2 regions of the Streptomyces sp. NPDC104581 genome follow, and region 2 is predicted to be linked to the other one. Evidence: riboswitches for the same ligand, from Rfam matches in the RefSeq annotation. Region 2 holds a riboswitch; the other holds the start of a gene.
The links. Region 2 has a riboswitch for glycine ahead of gcvP (aminomethyl-transferring glycine dehydrogenase). Riboswitches for the same ligand answer to the same signal wherever they lie in the genome.
Positions count from the first base shown of each region.

Region 1: another riboswitch for glycine. It lies ahead of gcvT (glycine cleavage system aminomethyltransferase GcvT); the one in region 2 lies ahead of gcvP (aminomethyl-transferring glycine dehydrogenase).

Region 1 is NZ_JBVJNN010000022.1:54,416-64,971, forward strand. Features, by position in the region: gene glyA (serine hydroxymethyltransferase) at 1-1,069, opposite strand, end outside; gene gcvH (glycine cleavage system protein GcvH) at 1,086-1,463, opposite strand; gene gcvT (glycine cleavage system aminomethyltransferase GcvT) at 1,543-2,706, opposite strand; glycine riboswitch at 2,864-2,961, opposite strand; gene ACZ61E_RS19505 (AAA family ATPase) at 3,189-3,863, shown strand; gene ACZ61E_RS19510 (enhanced serine sensitivity protein SseB) at 4,458-5,207, shown strand; gene ACZ61E_RS19515 (enhanced serine sensitivity protein SseB C-terminal domain-containing protein) at 5,340-6,134, shown strand; gene ACZ61E_RS19520 (ABC transporter permease) at 6,532-7,530, shown strand; gene ACZ61E_RS19525 (ABC transporter substrate-binding protein) at 7,614-9,368, shown strand; gene ACZ61E_RS19530 (ABC transporter permease) at 9,477-10,490, shown strand; gene ACZ61E_RS19535 (ABC transporter ATP-binding protein) at 10,487-10,556, shown strand, end outside.
Region 2 is NZ_JBVJNN010000038.1:53,303-63,858, reverse strand. Features, by position in the region: gene ACZ61E_RS25875 (FHA domain-containing protein) at 1-622, shown strand, start outside; gene ftsR (transcriptional regulator FtsR) at 640-1,392, shown strand; gene ACZ61E_RS25865 (bifunctional nuclease family protein) at 1,447-1,920, shown strand; gene ACZ61E_RS25860 (MerR family transcriptional regulator) at 2,106-2,672, shown strand; gene ACZ61E_RS25855 (DNA polymerase IV) at 2,720-4,159, shown strand; gene ACZ61E_RS25850 (PRC-barrel domain-containing protein) at 4,173-4,571, opposite strand; glycine riboswitch at 4,684-4,782, shown strand; gene gcvP (aminomethyl-transferring glycine dehydrogenase) at 4,961-7,846, shown strand; gene ACZ61E_RS25840 (DUF5999 family protein) at 7,918-8,124, opposite strand; gene ACZ61E_RS25835 (hypothetical protein) at 8,469-9,083, opposite strand; gene ACZ61E_RS25830 (glutamate-cysteine ligase family protein) at 9,593-10,556, shown strand, end outside.

The DNA of each region.
Region 1 (10,556 bases), on a different contig from region 2:
TCGGTACGGCGTTGCGGTTGACCGTGATGCCGATCTCGTGGAGCCGGTCCTCGGCCTGCTGGCCGTCCAGCTCCGAGTTCCGCAGGTCGACCAGGACCAGGTGCACGTCCGTGCCGCCGGAGAGGACGGACACGCCGGCCTCGGTGACGTCGTCCTGGACCAGACGCTCGGCGAGGATCCGGGCGCCGTCCAGCGTGATCCGCTGGCGCTCCTTGAACTCCTCGGTCGCCGCGACCTTGAAGGACACCGCCTTCGCCGCGATCACATGCTCCAGCGGACCGCCCTGCTGACCCGGGAAGACCGCGGAGTTGATCTTCTTGGCCAGCTCCTGGGTGGAGAGGATCACGCCGCCGCGCGGACCGCCGAGGGTCTTGTGCGTGGTCGTCGTGACGACGTGCGCGTGCGGCACCGGGTTGGGGTGCAGCCCCGCGGCGACCAGACCGGCGAAGTGCGCCATGTCGACCATCAGATAGGCGCCGACCTCGTCGGCGACCCGGCGGAACGCGGCGAAGTCGAGCTGGCGCGGGTACGCGGACCAGCCGGCCACGATGAGCTTCGGGCGCGACTCCTTGGCCAGGCGCTCGACCTCGGCCATGTCGACCTGACCGCTCTCGTCGTCGACGTGGTAGGCGACGACGTTGTAGAGCTTGCCGGAGAAGTTGATCTTCATGCCGTGCGTCAGGTGACCGCCGTGGGCGAGGTTCAGGCCCATGATCGTGTCGCCGGGCTTCAGCAGCGCGAACATCGCCGCGGCGTTGGCCTGCGCGCCGGAGTGCGGCTGCACGTTGGCGTGCTCGGCGCCGAACAGGGCCTTGACGCGGTCGATCGCGATGGTCTCGATCACGTCGACGTGCTCACAGCCGCCGTAGTAGCGGCGGCCCGGGTATCCCTCGGCGTACTTGTTGGTCAGGACGGAGCCCTGCGCCTCCATGACGGCGACCGGAGCGAAGTTCTCCGACGCGATCATTTCGAGCGTCGACTGCTGGCGGTCCAGTTCGGCGTCGACGGCGGCGGCGACGTCGGGGTCGAGCTCGTGGAGGGAGGAGTTGAGGAGCGACTTCGAAGACATCACAGTCCCTGGGGTCTCAGTTGCCGGAGAATTCCGTGTACTCGTCGGCGGAGAGCAGGTCCTTCGGCTCCTCCGCGACGCGTACCTTGAACAGCCAGCCGCCCTCGAAGGGTGCGGAGTTCACCAGCGAGGGGTCGTCCACGACGTCCTGGTTCGTCTCGGTGACCTCACCCGTCACGGGGGAGTACAGGTCGCTGACCGACTTGGTCGACTCCAGCTCGCCGCAGGTCTCGCCCGCGGTCACCGAGTCACCGACCGCGGGGAGCTGGGCGTACACGACGTCGCCGAGGGCGTTCGCCGCGAACTCCGTGATGCCGACCGTCGACACGCCGTCATCGGCGGCCGACAGCCACTCGTGCTCCTTGCTGTAACGCAGCTGCTGGGGGTTGCTCATGTCGTGAATTCTCCTGTACGCGGGGGAGTGGTGGTGAACACGTGTCTTGCGGACTGAGATGCGGTGCGGTACCGGAGGGTCACTTCCGGCGCTTGTAGAAGGGCAGCGCCACGACCTCGTACGGCTCGATCGAGCCCCGGATGTCGACCCCGACGCCCGCCGTGCCCGCCGCGGCGTGCGACGCGTCCACATAGGCCATCGCGATCGGCCGGCCGAGCGTCGGCGACGGCGCGCCGGAGGTGACATGCCCCACCACCTGGCCGCCGGCCACGACCGGGTACCCGGCGCGCGGCACCCGGCGGCCCTCGGCGACGAGCCCGGTCAGCTTGCGCGGCGGCGCGCTCTCGGCGCGCTCCGCGGCGGCCTCCAGCGCCGTACGCCCCACGAAGTAGCCCTCCTTCTCGAACTTCACGACCCGGCCGAGGCCCGCGTCGAAGGGCGTGAGGCCGGTGGTCAGCTCCTGCCCGTACAGCGGCATACCGGCCTCCATACGGAGGGTGTCGCGGCAGGAGAGACCGGCCGGTACGAGTCCGGCGGACGCGCCCGCGGCCATCAGCGCCTGCCACAGCCCTTCCGCGTGCCCGGGCTCCACGAACAGCTCGAAGCCGTCCTCACCCGTGTAGCCGGTACGGGCGATCAGCGCGGGCACCCCGGCGACGGTGCCGGGCAGCCCGGCGTAGTACCTGAGCCCGGCCAGATCGGCGTCCGTGAGCTGGGCGAGGATGCCGGGGGAGAGGGGGCCCTGGACGGCGAGCAGCGCGTACGCGTCGCGGTCGTCCCGCACCTCGACGTCGAAGTCCGCGGCGCGGCCGGTCAGCTCGTCGAGCACCACCTGCGCGTTGGAGGCGTTCGCGACGACCATGAACTCGGGCTCGCCGTGGCTGTCGAGGCGGTACACGATCAGGTCGTCCAGGATTCCGCCGTCCTCCTGGCAGATCATGGTGTAGCGGGCGCGGCCGACGGCGAGCGAGCCGATGTTGCCGACCAGCGCGTAGTCCAGCGCCTCGGCCGCCTGCGAGCCGGTGACGGTGATCTCGCCCATGTGGGAGAGGTCGAAGAGACCGGCCTTCGTACGGACGGCGAGGTGCTCCTCACGCTCGCTGGCGTAGCGCAGCGGCATGTCCCAGCCGGCGAAGTCGGTCATCGTGGCGCCCAGTGAGCGGTGCACGGCGTCCAGCGCGGTGAGGCGCGGGGCGTCGGGACCGGCCGCTTCGGGGGCGGGGGTGTGAGACGTATTGCTCATAGGTGTGGCTCCCAGGGCATGACAGAGAGGACAATCCTCCCCATCTGTCATCGGAACCTGAGAGGTTCGTCACGACCGCACGTACACAGACGCATACGGAGTCACGACTTGCACCTTGGGTGGAACCACCTGACGGCGGCTCGCTTTTCAGATCTGCCTCGTCCGCGCGGTACTGGGCCTGAGAGATTCAAGGGAGGAACTTGCTCCTTCGGCGCCCGGCACCCACGGTGACCAGGACTCTCCCGCGCGGATTCGAACGGCCGGTATGGAGTTGGCGCGGACATCATCGCACGCGTCGGCCTCCGTAGGGAGGGAGGGCGCCGGGGAGATCGGTCGAGCCACCGCCGGTGGCACCTCTCCGGCGGGCGGGCCGGGACCGGCAGGGCCGTGATCAGCAAAACGCTTGTGCCGCATTACCAGTTCTTTACACTTCAAGGGCAAGGGTCATCGGCGATGACGATGGACCCGACAGGGGGAGGGCGATGACGTTGCAGCGGTCCCGTGCAAGTGCCTACGCGGCGACCGCGGGGGTGCCCGCCCAGCCGGAAGCGGTCCCCCGCAAGGCCCTGGCGGCCGTCCCGCCGGTCGTCCGCGACCTGCGGCAGCGGGGATGCCGGGTGCCCCGGCGCCTGGTGTTCGGCGACGGTGACGTGGTCGTCGTCTCGGGTCTGCCGGGCAGCGGGAAATCCACACTGATCGCCCGGACGGCCGCCGGCCGGGGGATCGACTCGCAGGACACCCGCGACCGCTGGGCGCGGCGGCTGCCGGGGAGGCTGCCGTACGCCGTCTACCGGCCGCTCGTGCGTCTCGCGCACTACGCCGGGCTGCGGCGTGCGCTGCGCTCCGGCGGGAGCGTCGTCGTGCACGACTGCGGCACCCAGGCGTGGGTACGGCGCTGGCTGGCCCGCGAGGCGCGCAGACGTGGCAGACGGCTCCATCTCGTCCTGCTCGACGTGACGCCGAAGACCGCCCGCGCGGGCCAGCGCGAGCGCGGGCGCGGGGTGTCCGGATACGCCTTCGCGCGCCACCGGCGCGCGGTCTCCCGCCTCGTCGCGGACGCGGAGGCGGGGCGGCTCCCGGCGGGCTGCGGATCGGCGGTCCTCCTGGACCGGGACGCCGCGGGCGCGCTGACGGGGATCGACTTCCCCGTCACCTGAGCGGCGGGGCCGCCCCGGCCCGGTGACCGCACCGGCACTCGGGCCTGCGCCTCGACCGGCCGCTCGGAGTGGCGTCCGGACCGGCGGTCGCGGCGGCGTTTGGACTGGTGTTCGCACCGCCGCTCGGAGTGGTGTCCGGACCGGCGTTCGGGCCTGTGCCTCGACCGGCCGCCCGGACCGGCGTTTCGCACCGGAGTTCGGACCGGCATCCCGACCGGCATTCGCAGTGGCGCCTGGACCGGCGTTCGCACCCCCGCTCGGAGTGGCGTTCGCACCGGCGTCCGGACCGGCGTCTGCACCGGCGTCCGAAGCGGCGCTTGGACCGGAGTTGGCACCGGCGTCCGGAGTGGCGTTCGCGGTGGCGTCTGGACCGGCGCTCGGGCCTGCGTCTCCACCGGCGTCCGGACCGGCGGTCGCAGCGGTGCTCGGACCCGGCATCCGGGGCGGTGCCCGGATCGGCGGTCGCAGTGGTGCTCGTCTTCGATCGCCGGATGCGGCCTCGATCCCGCCCCCTCCGCGATTGAGGACACCCCACCCACCGGCGTTAGGGTTTCCGCGGCGCGCCAGTGCGCACGGGCGGACACGGGAGAGTCAGTGAACACAGCATGGCCGGGCAACGAGCTGGAAGAGGTGCTCGCCGCCTCGCTCGGGAACGCCTCGGCGGGCGGACGGCTGGTCGAGGTCCTCGGCCGCAGTCAGCTCTGGGTGCCGCTGCCCAACGGCGGCGGACCCGACAGCCCCGCACTCGATCTGCCCACCATGGAGATCGACGGCGTGCCGTACGTCCCCGTCTTCAGCTCCGAGCAGCAGTTCCTCCAGTGCGTCGGCGCCCATATGCCCTTCACCGTCGCCCCCGCCCGTGAGTTCGCCCGCGGTCTGCCCCCTCGCCTCGGGATAGCCGTGAACCCCGGCGGCATGGTCGGGGCGCCCCTTCCGCCGCCCGCCGTCGCTGAGCTGTGCCGGGCGGGCCGTACACCGCTGGACGGCCCCGCCGGCGGAGGCCGGGTGCGGCTCTTCGAGCCCGACTGGCAGGAGGACCCCGTCGACTTCCTGACGGCGGCGGCCGAGGAGTTCGAGGCGTCGGGCGTCGTCCTCACCGCGCGCCGCGGCCTCGCGAGCATAGAGGGCGAGGCACCCGTCCTCTTCGTCGGCGTCCAGCTCTCCTCCTGGGAGGCCGCCGAACGCAACGCGCCCATGGACGCGCTCGGCCGGGCGCTCGGCCGGGTCCGGGCCGGCTGGCCGGTCAACCTGGTGCTGCTGGACGTCACCCAGGACCCGGTCGGCACCTGGATGCTGGAGCGGGTGCGGCCCTTCTACCAAAGGACGGCCGCGCCGTCCGCGTAACACGCCGTGGCGCTTCGGCCCCGGAACCGGCGATGACCGGCCGGACTAAGCTGGTTTGATGGCCCGGCCGGCACGGGCCCCGAGCGGGGGAGGCCGGTCCGGATGGTGGATCGACGAGGGGCGGGACCAAGAGTGAGCGCGTCAGGCACCGCGGCGACGGGGCAGGTCGAGCACATGCTGCGCCAGGTGACGCCAGGACGCTACGACGCCTACGAGGCGCTGCTCCAGGCACTCGCCGACAGCACCGCCGGCCAGGTGTGGATGCTGCTCTGGCACGGCCGCGCGGGCTCACCCGACGCGCAGTACGGGAACATGGAGGTCGACGGCCTCGGCTACGCGCCCTGCGTCACCTCCGCCCAGGAGCTCTCCGTCAGTGGCTGGAACCGCGCGCACGAGGTCGTCACCGGCCGCGACATCGCCCGCGCCCTCTACCCCGAACGCTGGGGGATCTGGCTCAACCCGCACGCGCCGGGCGGCGGCGTCGGCATCCCCTGGCTCGACCTGCGACGGATCGCCACGGGGCTCGACCGCATGCCGGCCGGTCCGCTGCGGCTGTCCGAACCGGCCGTGGAGATCCCGCAGTTCTACGCGCTGCTCACCCAGAACGCCCACCGCACCCCCGCCGTACGGTCGTTGCGCCGCGCGTGGGTCCACCCCGCGCTCGGCGCGCCGTACCTGACCATCGGCCTGGATCTGTACGACACCAGCCCGGCGTCCGTCGACGCCGTACGCGCGATGATGCAGCAGTCCATCGGCGCGGTCCCCGAGGGGCTTCCGGTGTCCACCGTCGCGATGTCAGACGAGTACGACCCGGTCACGATGTGGCTGCGGGCCAACTCCCGGCCTTTCTACGACCGGGAGGCCCACGGGGCGCCGCAGGCGGCCTCCGGTTACGGCTACCCGCCCGCCGCGCCGCGCGCCTACTGATTCAGCCGCCGCCGGGGTGCACCGACCAGTTCGGTCCACCCGGCGGCGCTGCTTCTCTCCGGACCGCCGCGAGCCGTAACGAAGCGCCCGGGGAGCGGTCGTCCGCCCCGCTCACGCGATCACAACGTCCGGATAACGGTAGGTGTGTGACTCCATCACGTTTGGGCAAACATTCCCTTTGGACTATGGCGGGTGATCACTACCGCAATGAAGACTCCCCGGCAGCGGGGACCGTCCGTCCTCCGTGCGAGCAGCCCGGCACCGCTCCACGGGAAGCCCCTTGGCGGGATCTTCCGCGACCATCAGCGCCGACGCGTGCGCCAACTGACGCGAGACAGGCCGTTGCAGCGGCGGGTACGGGGCCGGCGAGCGTCGGCCAGGAGGGGTCGAAGACGTTGTGACCGCACCGATCGAGACCACCAAGTCGGCCGCCGAGGTGCAGCCGGAGGCAGTGCTCACGGGCGCCAAGCAGAGCCAGATCGAGGGTCGTTCGCTCGGGCGAATAGCCTGGACGCGCTTCAAGCGCGACAAGGCCGCCGTGGCCGGCGGCATCGTTGTCATCCTCCTGATCCTCCTCGCGGTACTGGCCAAGCCGATCCAGGCCGTCTTCGGTCTCGATCCCAACGCGCTCAACCAGGACCTGGTGGATCCCTCGCTCCTCGCCCCCAAGGGCGCCTGGGGCGGCACGAGCTGGGACCATCCGCTCGGTGTGGAGCCCGGTCTCGGCCGTGACCTCCTCGCCCGCATCATCGAGGGCTCCTGGGTCTCGCTCCTGGTCGCCGCCGGAGCGACCCTGCTCTCCGTCGCCATCGGCACCCTCCTCGGCGTCGTCGCCGGTTACTACGGAGGCTGGGTCGACGCGGTCGTCAGCCGGCTGATGGACACCTTCCTCGCCTTCCCGCTGCTGCTCTTCGCGATCTCGATCTCGGCCGCCCTCCAGGACGGCGCCTTCGGGCTCAGCGGACTGCCCCTGCGGATCGGTGTGCTGATCTTCGTGATCGGCTTCTTCAACTGGCCCTACATGGGCCGGATCGTGCGCGCGCAGACCATGAGCCTGCGGCGGCGCGAGTTCGTCGACGCGTCCCGGAGCCTGGGCGCCGGAGGGCCGTTCATCCTCTTCCGGGAACTGCTGCCGAACCTCGTCGCGCCGATCCTCGTCTACGCGACGCTCCTGATCCCGACCAACATCCTCTTCGAGGCCGGTCTGAGCTTCCTCGGGGTGGGCATCGCCCCGCCGCAGGCGTCGTGGGGCGGCATGCTCACCACCGCGGTGGACCTGTACGAGGTCGATCTGCACTACATGTTCGTGCCGGGCATGGCGATCTTCATCACCGTGCTGGCGTTCAACCTGCTGGGCGACGGGCTGCGTGACGCACTCGATCCCCGCGGCAAGTGACCCCCGGTTCCACCGGCACCATCCACAGCGGCCGAACCTCCAGCTCCGTGCCGTACTCCATTGATAGAGGGGCTTTCCTCAGGATGAAGACCAAGAAGGCGACAGCTGTCCTGGCGACAGCCATCGTGCTGGCGCTGAGCGCGTCGGCGTGCGGCGGCTCGGACAGCAAGGACAACGACAGCAAGGGTGGTGCCGGCAAGGACGCCGGGCTGACCTCGGTCGTCAACAAGTCCGACAAGAAGGGGGGCACCGTCACCTACGAGCACTCGGACGTGCCGGACTCCCTCGACCCGGGCAACACCTACTACGGCTGGGTGCAGAACTTCTCCCGCCTGTACGGCCGTTCGCTCACCTCCTTCAAGCCGGCCGCCGGCAAGGAGGGCCTGGAGGTCGTCCCCGACCTCGCCGAGTCGCTGGGTGAGGCGAGCGCGGACGCCAGGACGTGGACGTACAAGCTCCGCACGGGCGTCAAGTTCGACGACGGCAGCCCGGTCACGTCCAAGGACGTCAAGTACGCGATCGAGCGCAGCAACTTCGCGCCCGAGGCCCTGTCGAACGGCCCCACCTACTTCAAGGCGTATCTCGAAGGCGGCGAGAAGTACAAGGGTCCCTACAAGGACAAGTCCGCCGAGGGCCTGAAGTCCATCGAGACCCCGGACGACCAGACGATCGTCTTCAAGCTCAACAAGCCGTTCGCCGACTTCGACTACCTGGCGACCTTCTCCCAGACGGCCCCGGTGCCGCAGGCGAAGGACAAGGGCGCCGAGTACGTCAAGCAGATCTCGTCGTCGGGCCCGTACAAGTTCGAGTCGTACAACGAGGGCCGCGGCGCGACCCTCGTGCGCAACCCGCACTGGGACAAGGCCACCGACCCGATCCGCCCGGCGCTCGCCGACAAGATCACCATCAAGTTCAAGGTCAACCCGACCACGGTCGACCAGCACCTGATGAGTGACAACCTCACCGTGGACGCCGCGGGCACCGGTCTCCAGACGAAGACCCAGCCCAAGGTCCTCACCAAGAAATCCGAGCTGGCCAAGACGGACAACTCGTACGCCGGCGCCACCTCTTACCTGGCGCTGTCGACGAAGGTGAAGCCCTTCGACAACGCGGACTGCCGCAAGGCCGTGCACTACGCGATCGACAAGGCGTCCGTCCAGGGCGCGCTCGGTGGCCCCACCAAGGGCGACGTGGCGAGCACGCTCCTCCCGCCGACGGTCAACGGGTACCAGAAGTTCGACCTGTACCAGACCGAGGGCGACAAGGGCGACGTCGCCAAGGCCAAGGCCGCGCTCGCGGACTGCGGTCAGCCGGACGGCTTCAAGACCAACCTGACGGCCCGCTCCGACCGCCCCGACGAGGTGCAGATGGCGACCGCCATCCAGGCGTCGCTGAAGAAGGTCGGCATCGAGGCGGAGATCAAGCAGTACCCGGCGGGCAAGTACTTCAGCAACTTCGCCGGTGTCCCCAGCTACGTCAAGGAACACGACCTCGGCATGATGATGATGGCGTGGGGCGCCGACTGGCCGACCGGCTTCGGCTTCCTCGACCAGATCGTCAACGGCTCCGCCATCAAGCCCTCGGGCGGCAACAACCTGATGGAGCTGGACGACCCGAAGATCAACAAGGCGCTGTCGGACGGTATCGCGCAGACCGACGACGCCGCCCGCACCAAGGCGTGGGGCGAGATCGACAAGCTCGTCCTGGAGAACGCCTCGGCCGTGCCGCTGATCTACCGCAAGAACCTGCTGTACCGCCCGGACTCGGCGACCAACGTCACCGTGACCCAGGCGTACCTGGGCATGTACGACTACCTGCTGATCGGCTCCACCACCTGATTCAGCGGCAGCGCCTTTCCAACCCCCCGACATGCCTGAAAGGCAGGTGAAGGCATCGGGTCCGCCGGCCGGGTCGTCCCCGGCCGGCGGACCCGGCGCCGATCGGCTGTGACTGCGTACATCATCCGACGCGTGATCGCCGCGGTAATGCTGTTGCTGGTGGTCAGCGCAGTCACCTTCGCGATCTTCTTCCTCGTCCCACGGCTCGGTGGGCAGACGATCGACCAGCTGGCGGTCCAGTACGTCGGTAAGGACGCCAACCCCGAATCGGTCGCCGCCGTCAAGGCGAACCTGGGGCTCGACCAGCCCCTCTACACGCAGTACTACGACTTCATCAAGGGCATCTTCGTCGGCGCGGAGTACAACTTCGGCCCCGACCCGTCCCTGTGCAACGCGCCCTGCTTCGGCTACTCCTTCAAGACGCACGTCGAGGTCTGGCCCGAGCTGATGGACCGGGTCCCGGTCACCTTCTCCCTGGCCATCGGTGCCGCCGTGATCTGGCTGCTCTCCGGCGTGGCCATCGGTGTCCTCTCGGCCCTCAAGCGCGGCTCGGTCTTCGACCGCCTCGCCATGACGCTGGCCCTCACCGGTGTCTCGCTGCCGATCTTCTTCACCGGCATGCTCGGTCTGGCCCTCTTCACCGTCCAGTGGCCCCTGTGGTCGGACGGCGTCAACTACGTCCCGTTCACGGAGAATCCGGCGGACTGGGCCTGGAACCTGATCATCCCCTGGTGCAGCCTCGCCTTCCTCTACTCCGCGCTGTACGCCCGGCTCACCCGGGCCGGAATGCTGGAGGTGATGGGGGAGGACTACATCCGTACGGCACGGGCCAAGGGCCTGCGGGAGAGCACCGTCGTCGGCAAGCACGGACTGCGGTCCGCGCTGACACCCATCGTCACGATCTTCGGTATGGACTTCGGTCTGCTGCTCGGCGGCGCCGTCATCACCGAACAGGTCTTCTCCTTCCAGGGCATGGGCGCGTACGCGATCCAGTCGGTGAAGGAGGCCGACCTGCCGATCGTGATGGGCGTGACCCTGTTCGCCGCCTTCTTCATCGTCTTCTGCAATCTGCTGGTGGACCTGGTGTACGCCGCCATCGACCCCAGGGTGAGGTACTCGTGAGCGAGGTTTCCAAGGAGCAGTCCGCCGTACGGGTTCCCGGTCCCGCCCCCGCGCCGGGCGAGCCGA
Region 2 (10,556 bases):
GAACCCGGGCGGCATAGGTTTCGGTGGACCATCAACCTCAAGTACGGGTGGAGGGTTTCCCCCCGGTCAGGAGGGTCCGGCCATGTCGGCCTTGCCGGTTTGCACGAGGTGCGGGCACCGCAACACCCAGGACAGTCGGTTCTGCTCCAACTGCGGTGCGCCGCTGAGGGCGGGTACGCCCGCGGAGCGCCCGTCGGAGACGACTTCGACCATCTCCATCTCGGGCCTCGAGGCGTACGAGGCGGAGGCGACCGGTCAGACGGCCGTTCCCTCGCTCTCGCCGGAGGCCCAGGCCGCGGTGGACGCGCTTCCGCTCGGTTCCGCGCTGCTGGTGGTGCGCCGGGGCCCCAACTCGGGCAGCCGGTTCCTGCTGGACGGCGATCTGACGACCGCCGGAAGGCACCCGCAGAGCGACATCTTCCTCGACGACGTCACCGTGTCCCGGCGGCATGTCGAGTTCCGCAGGAGCCCCGAGGGTCACTTCACGGTCTCCGACGTCGGCAGTCTCAACGGCACGTACGTCAACCGGGAGCGGATCGACGCCGTGGCCGTGTCGAACGGCGACGAGGTCCAGATCGGCAAGTACCGGCTGGTCTTCTACGCGAGCCAGCGGGGCGTGTGACCCTTCAGGGAAGGTCCATGCTGCGACCGCCTACGGGCGGTGCCGGTCACGGCACCGCCCCCACGGGTGACCGCCTGGTCAGCATCGGCATGGTGCTGACCCAGCTCAGGGACGAGTTCCCCGAGGTCACCATCTCCAAGATCCGGTTCCTGGAGTCCGAGGGTCTCGTCGAGCCCCGGCGTACCCCGTCGGGGTACCGGAAGTTCGGGCCCGAGGACATCGAGCGCCTCACCCAGGTCCTGCGCATGCAGCGGGACCACTATCTGCCGCTCAAGGTCATCAGGGAGCATCTCGACGCCGTCTCGCGAGGGGACAGGCCCCCGCTGCCCGCACAGGGCTCCCAGGGCGCCCAGGGCGAGCTCCTGGGCTCCGCGTGGGACGCGGAGCCCGAGGTGCCCACCGCCCCGACGATCGGCCGTGCGGAGCTGCTGGCGGCCACCGACGCGGGCGAGAGCGACCTCGACGAGTGGGAGGCGTACGGCCTCATCGCCCCGATGGCGGATGGCGGCTACGACTCCGAGACCGTCACGGTGGCGAAAATTGTCGCGGAACTCGGCAGATTCGGCCTGGAACCACGGCATCTGCGAGCGGTGAAAGCGGCCGCCGACCGGGAGGCCGGCCTGGTCGAGCAGGTCGTCGCTCCCCTGCGCCGCCACCGTAATCCGCAGACCAGGGCCCATGCGGAGGCGGCGACGAAGGAGCTCGCGGCGCTCTCCGTGAGGCTGCACGCGGCACTGGTGCAGACGGCTCTGGGAGTGCGGCTTACCTGATCTTGGGGGGAGTCCGACTACCCAAACCGACCGGGCACGTCCTAGGGTTGCTGTGTGAACGAGCTCGACGTCGTGGGTGTCCGGGTGGAAATGCCCTCCAACCAACCGATCGTGCTCCTGCGTGAAGTGGGAGGCGACCGGTACCTTCCCATCTGGATCGGGCCTGGGGAGGCTACCGCTATTGCCTTCGCCCAACAGGGCATGGCACCGGCCCGGCCGCTGACCCACGACCTCTTCAAGGATGTCCTTGAGGCAGTGGGCCAGGAACTCACCCAGGTGCGCATCACCGACCTGCGCGAAGGGGTCTTCTACGCGGAGCTGGTCTTCGCGAGCGGGGTCGAGGTGAGCGCCAGGCCGTCCGACGCCATAGCGCTGGCACTGCGCACCGGCACGCCCATCTACGGCAGTGACGGCGTACTGGACGACGCGGGCATCGCCATCCCCGACGAGCAGGAGGACGAGGTGGAGAAGTTCCGTGAATTCCTCGACCAGATCTCTCCGGAGGATTTCGGGACCAACAGCCAGTGAGCGGTGCACGGCCGACGACCGTCACACCGGGCTCCGCCGGCGCATCCGACCAGCCTTTCCCGGCCACGGGGCACGCGAAACCACTCTCAGGGTGATTATCACCCGGCGTGCCCAGCGTGGCGATCGTTGACGCGCCCGTGGGGACTGCTTACCTTCGACGGGGCAGGTCAAGGACGGAGGTCGGTGTGAGAAGCAGCGGCGACGGTACGGCGAACGAGCCGTACCCGCTTCACGGCAGTGCGTCCGACCCCACGACCGACACGGTCGGCTACCGGGGACCGACCGCCTGCGCGGCGGCGGGCATCACGTACCGCCAGTTGGACTACTGGGCGCGCACAGGGTTGGTCGAGCCGAGTGTGCGCCCCGCCCGCGGGTCGGGCTCCCAGCGCCTCTACAGCTTCCGGGACGTCGTCTTCCTGAAGATCGTGAAGCGCTTCCTGGACACCGGCGTCGCCCTCCAGAACATCCGGGCGGCCCTGCGGCACCTGTGCGGGCGCGAGGCGGCGGATCTGGAGCGCATGACGCTCATGAGCGACGGCGCGACGGTGTACGAGTGCTTGTCCCCGGACGAGGTCGTGAACCTCCTCCAGGGCGGTCAGGGCATCTTCGGCATCGCCGTCGGGGTGGTGTGGCGGGACGTGGAGGCGGCGCTCTCCCAGCTGCACGGGGAGCGCGTCGACACCGGCGAGACCCTGATCGGTCACAACCCCGCCGACGAACTCGCCCGCAGACGCCGCGACCGGGCCGTCTGAGGCCCGCTCCGGGGCGATTGTCAGTGGTGTAGGGGAGCATCGGTGGGGTGAGACCCGCGCCGACCATCCTGCATCTGGACATGGATGCCTTCTTCGCGGCCGCCGAGCAGGCCGCGAAGCCGAGCCTGCGCGGAAAGCCGGTCGTCGTCGGAGGGCTCGGGCCGCGCGGTGTCGTCTCGACGGCGTCGTACGAGGCGCGGCGGTTCGGGATCCACTCGGCCATGCCGATGGCGCAGGCGAGACGGCTCGCGCCGAACGCGGCGTATCTGGTGCCGCGCTTCACGCTCTACCGCACGGTCAGCGAGCAGGTGATGGAGCTCCTGGGCCGGCTGTCACCGCTGGTGGAGCCGCTGAGCCTGGACGAGGCGTTCGTCGATCTGGAGGCCGGCGGATCGGCCTTCGACTCGGCGTCGGCGCGGGCGACCGGTGAGCGGCTGCGCCGTGAGATCAGGGCGGTGACCGGCCTGACCGGTTCGGTGGGTCTCGCCGGGTCCAAGATGCTCGCGAAGATCGCCTCCGAACAGGCCAAACCGGACGGACTGGTGCTCATGGAACCGGGTACGGAGCGGGAGCTTCTGGGGCCGATGAGCGTACGGACGCTGCCCGGGGTGGGGCCGGCCACCGGCGGGCACCTGCGCCGGGCGGGGATGACCACGATCGCCGATCTGACGGAGGCCGGCGAGGACGAGCTCGTACGGCTGGTGGGGAGGGCGCACGGCGCGTCGCTGTACCGGATGGCGTCGGGCCACGACGACCGGCCGGTGGTCGCCGAGCGTGAGACCAAGTCCGTCTCCGTCGAGGACACCTTCGACATCGACCTGCACGACCGGGTGCGGGTCAGGACGGAGGTGGACCGGCTGGCGGACCGCTGTGTGCGGCGGCTCCGGGGGTCCGGGCACTCGGGCCGGACGATCGTCCTCAAGGTCCGGCGGTACGACTTCTCGACGCTCACCCGCTCCGAGACGCTCCGCGGGCCCACGGACGACCCGGTCGTGGTCCGGGAGGCCGCGGGGAGGCTGCTGGAGTCCCTGGACACCACCGGAGGCGTGCGGCTGCTGGGGGTGGGGGTGACGGGGCTGACCGACTACACGCAGGAGGACCTGTTCGCGCAGGCGGCGGCCGACGCGGGAGCCATGGGTACCGGTGACGAGGCGGTCCCCGTGGTGGTGGCGGAGGTGGAGTCCGGGCCGCGGCCCGGACAGGGGCCGGATCCGGCGTCCGACCCCGAGGAGGTCACCGAGCGGCACTGGCCCGCGGGGCACGACGTGCGGCATGCCGAGTTCGGCGCGGGATGGGTGCAGGGCAGCGGCGTGGGGCGGGTCACCGTACGGTTCGAGGAGCCGACGTCGGTGGCGCCGGGGCGGGTGCGCACGTTCCGTACGGACGACCCCGACCTGGCGCTGTCGGAGCCGCTGCCACTGGTCCCGGCGTCGCCCGGTCCGGTGGCGCCGTCCCCCGGGCGGCGGGACTCCGGGGACACGCCCTGATCAGGTCTGTCCCTCAGCCGGTGCCCGGTTCGTCGCGGCCGGCCACACGGCCGAAGTCGCGGTCCGCCGGACGGGGCGGGGTCTCCGGGGCCGCCGGTTCCGGCAGGGCCAGCCGGTAGTGGTGGTAGAGCTGGATCTCCTGGTCGGGGGAGAGGTGGCGGCCGACACCGAAGTCGGGGGCGCCCTTGATCAGGCCGCGTTCGTAAGGCACGTGCAGCGTCTCGTTGCGGAAGGTGCTGGGGGCCAGCGGCACGAACGCGTCCCGGCTGAACAGCCCGGTCCGTACCGCCGCCCACTCCGGCACGCCGGTCGCGTCGTCCAGGTACACCTCGTCGACGGTGCCGATCTTGTGGCCGTCGCGGTCGTACGCCTTGCGGCCGATCAGGCTGCGCGGATCGATGTCGGTCTGCACGGTCCCTCCAACTGGTCGCACACACTCCCTCACCCTACGAAACGGCACATTACGGGTATCGGCCACTCGAACTCCGTGGCGAGACCTCGCTGGTAGGCTGGCCAGTGGCTGTCGACCCCGTGCGGGAGAGCCCATCCGGTGAGACTGCCGGAGGCGCCGAAGGAGCAAATCCTCCCCGGAAACTCTCAGGCCCCCGTACCGCATGGACGAGGTCACTCTGGAAAGCAGAACAGGTGTCGGACGGCATCGGTTCTCACCGACGGTGAAAGCCGGACCGCCTCGCGGCGGACCGGTGAAACTCTCAGGTTGATGTGACAGAGGGGGAGGCCGTCCGGGCACCCGTGTACCGGTGCCCCTCGCAGGTCGCGCCAGACCAGGAGGCCTCCCGTATGACAGACCACCGCACGCCGCTCTCCCAGCTGGAGCGCGGCACGCCCTTCGAGCGGCGTCACATCGGCCCCGACACCGCCGCCCAGGCGAAGATGCTCGCGCAGGTCGGCTACGGCTCGCTCGACGAGCTGACCGCCGCCGCGGTGCCCGACGTGATCAAGAGCGCCGAGGCCCTCCGGCTGCCCGACGCGCGCACCGAGGCCGAGGTCCTGGCGGAGCTGCGCTCCCTCGCCGACCGCAACAAGGTCCTCGCGCCGATGATCGGCCTCGGCTACTACGGCACGTTCACACCGCCGGTGATCCTGCGCAACGTGATGGAGAACCCCGCCTGGTACACCGCGTACACGCCGTACCAGCCCGAGATCTCCCAGGGCCGTCTGGAGGCCCTGCTCAACTTCCAGACCGTCGTGGCCGATCTGACCGGTCTGCCGACGTCCGGTGCCTCCCTGCTGGACGAGGGAACGGCCGCCGCCGAGGCCATGGCGCTGGCCCGCCGGGTCGGCAAGGTCAAGGACGGCGTCTTCCTGGTCGACGCCGACGCCCTGCCGCAGACCGTCGCCGTGATCCGCACCCGCGCCGAACCCGCCGGTGTCGATGTCGTCGTCGCCGACCTGTCGGACGGGATTCCCGCCGAGGCCGCCGAGCGCGGTGTCTTCGGCGTGCTCGTCCAGTACCCGGGTGCCTCCGGCGCCGTACGGGACATCAAGCCCGTCATCGACCAGGCGCACGAACTGGGCGCCGTGGTCACCGTCGCCGCCGACCTGCTCGCCCTCACGCTGCTCACCTCACCCGGGGAACTGGGCGCGGACATCGCCGTCGGCACCACCCAGCGCTTCGGCGTCCCCATGGGCTTCGGCGGACCGCACGCCGGATTCATGGCCGTACGCGAGAAGTTCGCCCGCAGCCTGCCCGGACGGCTCGTCGGTGTCTCCGTGGACGCCGACGGCAACAAGGCGTACCGGCTCGCGTTGCAGACCCGTGAGCAGCACATCCGGCGCGAGAAGGCCACCAGCAACATCTGCACCGCACAGGTGCTGCTCGCCGTGATGGCGGGAATGTACGCCGTCTACCACGGCCCCGACGGGCTGCGCGCGATCGCCGAGCGCACCCACCGCTACGCGACCGTCCTCGCCGACGGTCTGCGCGCCGGCGGTGTCGAGGTCCTGCACGGCTCCTTCTTCGACACGCTGACGGCACGGGTCCCGGGCCGGGCCGCCGACGTGGTGGCCGCCGCCCGCGAGGGCGGGGTCAACCTCCGCCTCGTCGACGCCGACCTCGTCTCGCTCGCCTGCGACGAGACCACCGGACGCGCCCAGCTCACCGCCGTGTGGACCGCCTTCGGCGTCAAGGGCGACATCGAGGCCCTGGACGCGGCGTCCCGCGACGCGCTGCCGACGGCCCTGCTGCGCACCGACGACTACCTCACGCACCCGGTCTTCCACCAGCACCGCTCCGAGACCGCGATGCTGCGCTACCTGCGCCGCCTCGCCGACAAGGACTACGCCCTGGACCGGGGCATGATCCCCCTCGGCTCCTGCACCATGAAGCTCAACGCCACCACCGAGATGGAGCCGGTGACCTGGCCGGAGTTCGCTGCGCTGCACCCCTTCGCGCCGGCCGACCAGGCGCGCGGTTATCTCACGCTGATCCGGGAGCTGGAGGAGCGTCTCGCGGAGGTCACCGGCTACGACGCGGTGTCCCTCCAGCCCAACGCGGGCTCGCAGGGCGAGCTGGCCGGGCTGCTGGCCGTGCGGGCGTACCACAGGGCCAATGGCGACACCGGCCGTACCGTCTGTCTCATCCCGTCGTCCGCGCACGGCACGAACGCCGCCAGCGCCGTCATGGCCGGTATGAAGGTCGTCGTCGTGAAGACCCGCGAGGACGGTGACGTCGACGTCGAGGACCTGCACGCGAAGATCGAGCAGTACGGTGACGAACTTGCCGTCCTGATGGTCACCTACCCCTCCACGCACGGCGTGTTCGAGGAGCACATCACCGACATCTGCGCGGCGGTGCACGACGCCGGCGGTCAGGTCTACGTCGACGGCGCCAACCTCAACGCGCTGGTGGGGCTGGCGAAGCCGGGCCGGTTCGGCTCCGACGTCTCGCACCTGAACCTTCACAAGACCTTCTGCATCCCGCACGGCGGCGGCGGACCCGGTGTCGGCCCGGTCGGCGTGCGCGCCCACCTCGCGCCGTACCTGCCCAACCATCCGCTCCAGCCCGCGGCGGGACCCGCGACGGGTGTCGGACCGATCTCGGCCGCCCCCTGGGGCTCGGCCGGCATCCTGCCGATCTCCTGGGCGTACGTACGGCTGATGGGCGGCGAGGGCCTGAAGCGCGCCACGCAGGTCGCCGTCCTGGCCGCCAACTACATCGCCAAGCGTCTGGAGCCGCACTTCCCGGTCCTGTACGCGGGTCCGGGCGGACTCGTCGCCCACGAGTGCATCGTGGATCTGCGTCCGCTGTCGAAGGCGACCGGCGTCAGCGTCGACGACATCGCCAAGCGGCTCATCGACTACGGGTTCCACGCGCCGACCATGTCGTTCCCGGTGGCCGGCACGCTGATGATCGAGCCCACCGAGAGTGAGGACCTGGCCGAGCTGGACCGGTTCTGCGAGACGATGATCGCGATCCGTACCGAGATCGACAAGGTCGCGTCGGGGGAGTGGCCGGCGGACGACAATCCACTGCGCAACGCCCCGCACACGGCCGCCGCGCTGGGCGGGGAGTGGGAGCACGCCTACAGCCGTCAGGAGGCGGTCTTCCCGGGTGATGTCTCGCCGGCAGACAAGTACTGGCCGCCGGTCCGCCGTATCGACGGTGCGTTCGGTGACCGCAATCTCGTCTGCTCGTGCCCGCCGCTGGACGACTACGACAACTGACGGACGGCACAACTCCGTCGGGGCCGGTACGGAGTGGACTCTCCGGCCGGCCCCATTCGTTACGGACGGCGTCAGGCCGCCGTCATCACCTGTCCGCTGCCGGACGGCCGGTGCGGCGCGATGATCTGACCGTCGGGCAGCAGCTCACCGGTGTCCTCGAAGAGAAGAACGCCGTTGCACAGCAGGCTCCAGCCCTGTTCCGGGTGGTGGGCCGCGAGACGCGCGGCTTCCCGGTCGGCGGATTCGGCTGTCGGGCAGGCTGGCTGGTGCTGGCACATGGGCGGTTTCTTTCGCTGCGTCGTGGTGACTGTCCTGCGGCTCGATGTATTCATGGCCGCCCCCCGGTTTCTATTGGTCCGTACCCCAGTGTTGCCCCACGGGCGTCGTTCCGCAGGGATTTCGCGGCAGCGCTTGTCTCTGCTTAAGGACGTGTCACCCGCCCGGACGGTTCAGCCCAACTGGGGCGTCCCTTCGGGTGGTTCGGGGTGACCCATCGGGACTAGTCCGGACGGGCAAACAGAAAGCCCCGTGACCGCTGGGGGTCACGGGGCATTCTAGATGCGCCGGGGCGGTCCGCAGACCTCCCGGCACCGGCGTTCCGGCGACGGACCACCGGCACCGCTCAGGCGGGGGCGCTCAGCAGCGGGGCCGACGGGGCCGGGGCCGCCGGGAGCTCCGAGGTCAGGCGCAGGCCCATCATCGGGAGCAGGTCGGCGACACGGTGCGGCCGGTGGGCCACGATGCCCGGAGGGGCCGGCGCGAGCGGGATCAGCAGATCCGCGGGTGCCGGAGCGCCGACCGAGCCGTCCGCCTCGAGGTCCTGGTGCAGCCACAGAGTGAGCATGTAGAGCCCGGGGACCGAGAGCAGCCGCGGCTGGTACGGGGAGTTCAGCGTCTCGGCCTGGCGGAGCGCCCGTTGGGTGGCGGAGATGTAGGGGCCCTCGAAGAAGCGCGAGAACGCCCAGCCGTCCGGGGTGAGCATCGTGTCGGCCGCCGCGACGGCGCGATCGCCGCTGTGAATCAGGAAGCGCCACCCGGCCAGCCGGGTCTGGGGCGCGTCACTGCTGGGCGCGATCTGTTCCAGTACGTGTACCGGAAGGGGCAGTTCGGGGCTCAGCGGTCCCTGGACGGACCGGAGAGCGGGTGTACGGGCCTCGCGTACGGCGGTGGGAGAACCGAGGGCCGCGAGGACGCTGCGCAGGGCGGGCGCTGGAGCCAGGGGGACATGCAGCGGCATGATGGGTTGCCTCTCGCTCAGTAGGCACAGTCAAGCGTCGGTGATGCGGGGTGCGGGTGCGGACGTCGCTGTCGGCGCACGTGGTCAGAGGAGGGCCCAAGACGTGGCCGGGCTCCGACTCTCTGCCTCGTTCCCACACACTTTATACGATGCGTGTTCACAGAATGTTTCTGCTAGCTGTCGCCCGTATTGCGCACAAGGGCATATCCGGACCATCTCACTCGGAATCGTCGTCGATGAACCGTGAGATGAACGGTGAACGCAGGCTCGTGGCCTGGGGTTGTTCGACCGGAACGGTAGGCCGAAACCCGTTCGCGTTTTCTGCCGCCGAACCGGGCAGTGAAATTGCTCACTGCCCATGCCCAAGGAATGTGCCGCGAGGCCGTTCTGTCCACTCTACCCGGCGCGGCGCGCGAACGGGACGTTATGGATCACTCAGTCTGGGCACTATCGATCGTGAAGCGATGCCCGGGGCGGCCGGGACGCCGACGTGAAGGAGGAACCCTCCGATGGGGGAGAAGGTCGAATCGGGCGGTACCAGCCTGTCCGATCGGCAGAAATACCGGGCGAAGCTCCAGCAGTGCCTCGCGGTGCTGGGGCGGCTGCTGGGGGAGAAGCGCTTCGACAGGCCCCGGAATCTGATGGGCCTTGAGATCGAGCTGAATCTCGCCGGTTCCGACGGGATGCCGCGCATGATGAATGCGGAAGTGCTTGAGAGGATCGCCAGTCGTGATTTCCAGACGGAACTCGGAATGTTCAATCTGGAAGTGAACATCGCTCCGCACAGAATCGGCGGACGTGTTCTCGATCAGCTTGCCGAAGAACTGCGCACGGGGCTCGGATATGCCCATCGCAAAGCGAATGAGGTCGACGCGGGGATCGTGATGATCGGCATTCTTCCGACACTTTCCTTCGATGACGTGGCCTCGACGAACCTCTCGGACGCGGACCGCTACACACTTCTCAACGACCAGATGGTCGCCGCGCGCGGCGAGGATTTCGCGCTCGACATCGACGGGGTGGAACGGCTCACGTGCAGTTCACCCTCGATCGCGCCCGAAGCCGCCTGTACGTCGGTGCAGCTGCATCTCCAGGTCACCCCGGACCGCTTCGCCGACGTGTGGAACGCGGCGCAGTGCGTGGCCGCCGTGCAGATCGCGGTCGGTGCCAACGCGCCATTTCTCTTCGGGAAGGAGCTGTGGCGCGAGTCGCGGCCACCGCTGTTCCTCCAGGCGACGGACACCCGGCCGCCGGAGCTCCAGGCGCAGGGCGTCCGGCCGCGGACCTGGTTCGGCGAGCGCTGGATCGACTCCGCGTACGACCTCTTCGAGGAGAACCTGCGCTACTTCCCGCCACTGCTGCCGATGAGCGACGAGGAGGACCCGCTCCAGGTCCTGGACGAGGGCGGTACGCCGCGCCTCGCGGAGCTGGTGCTGCACAACGGCACGGTGTACCGGTGGAACAGGCCCGTGT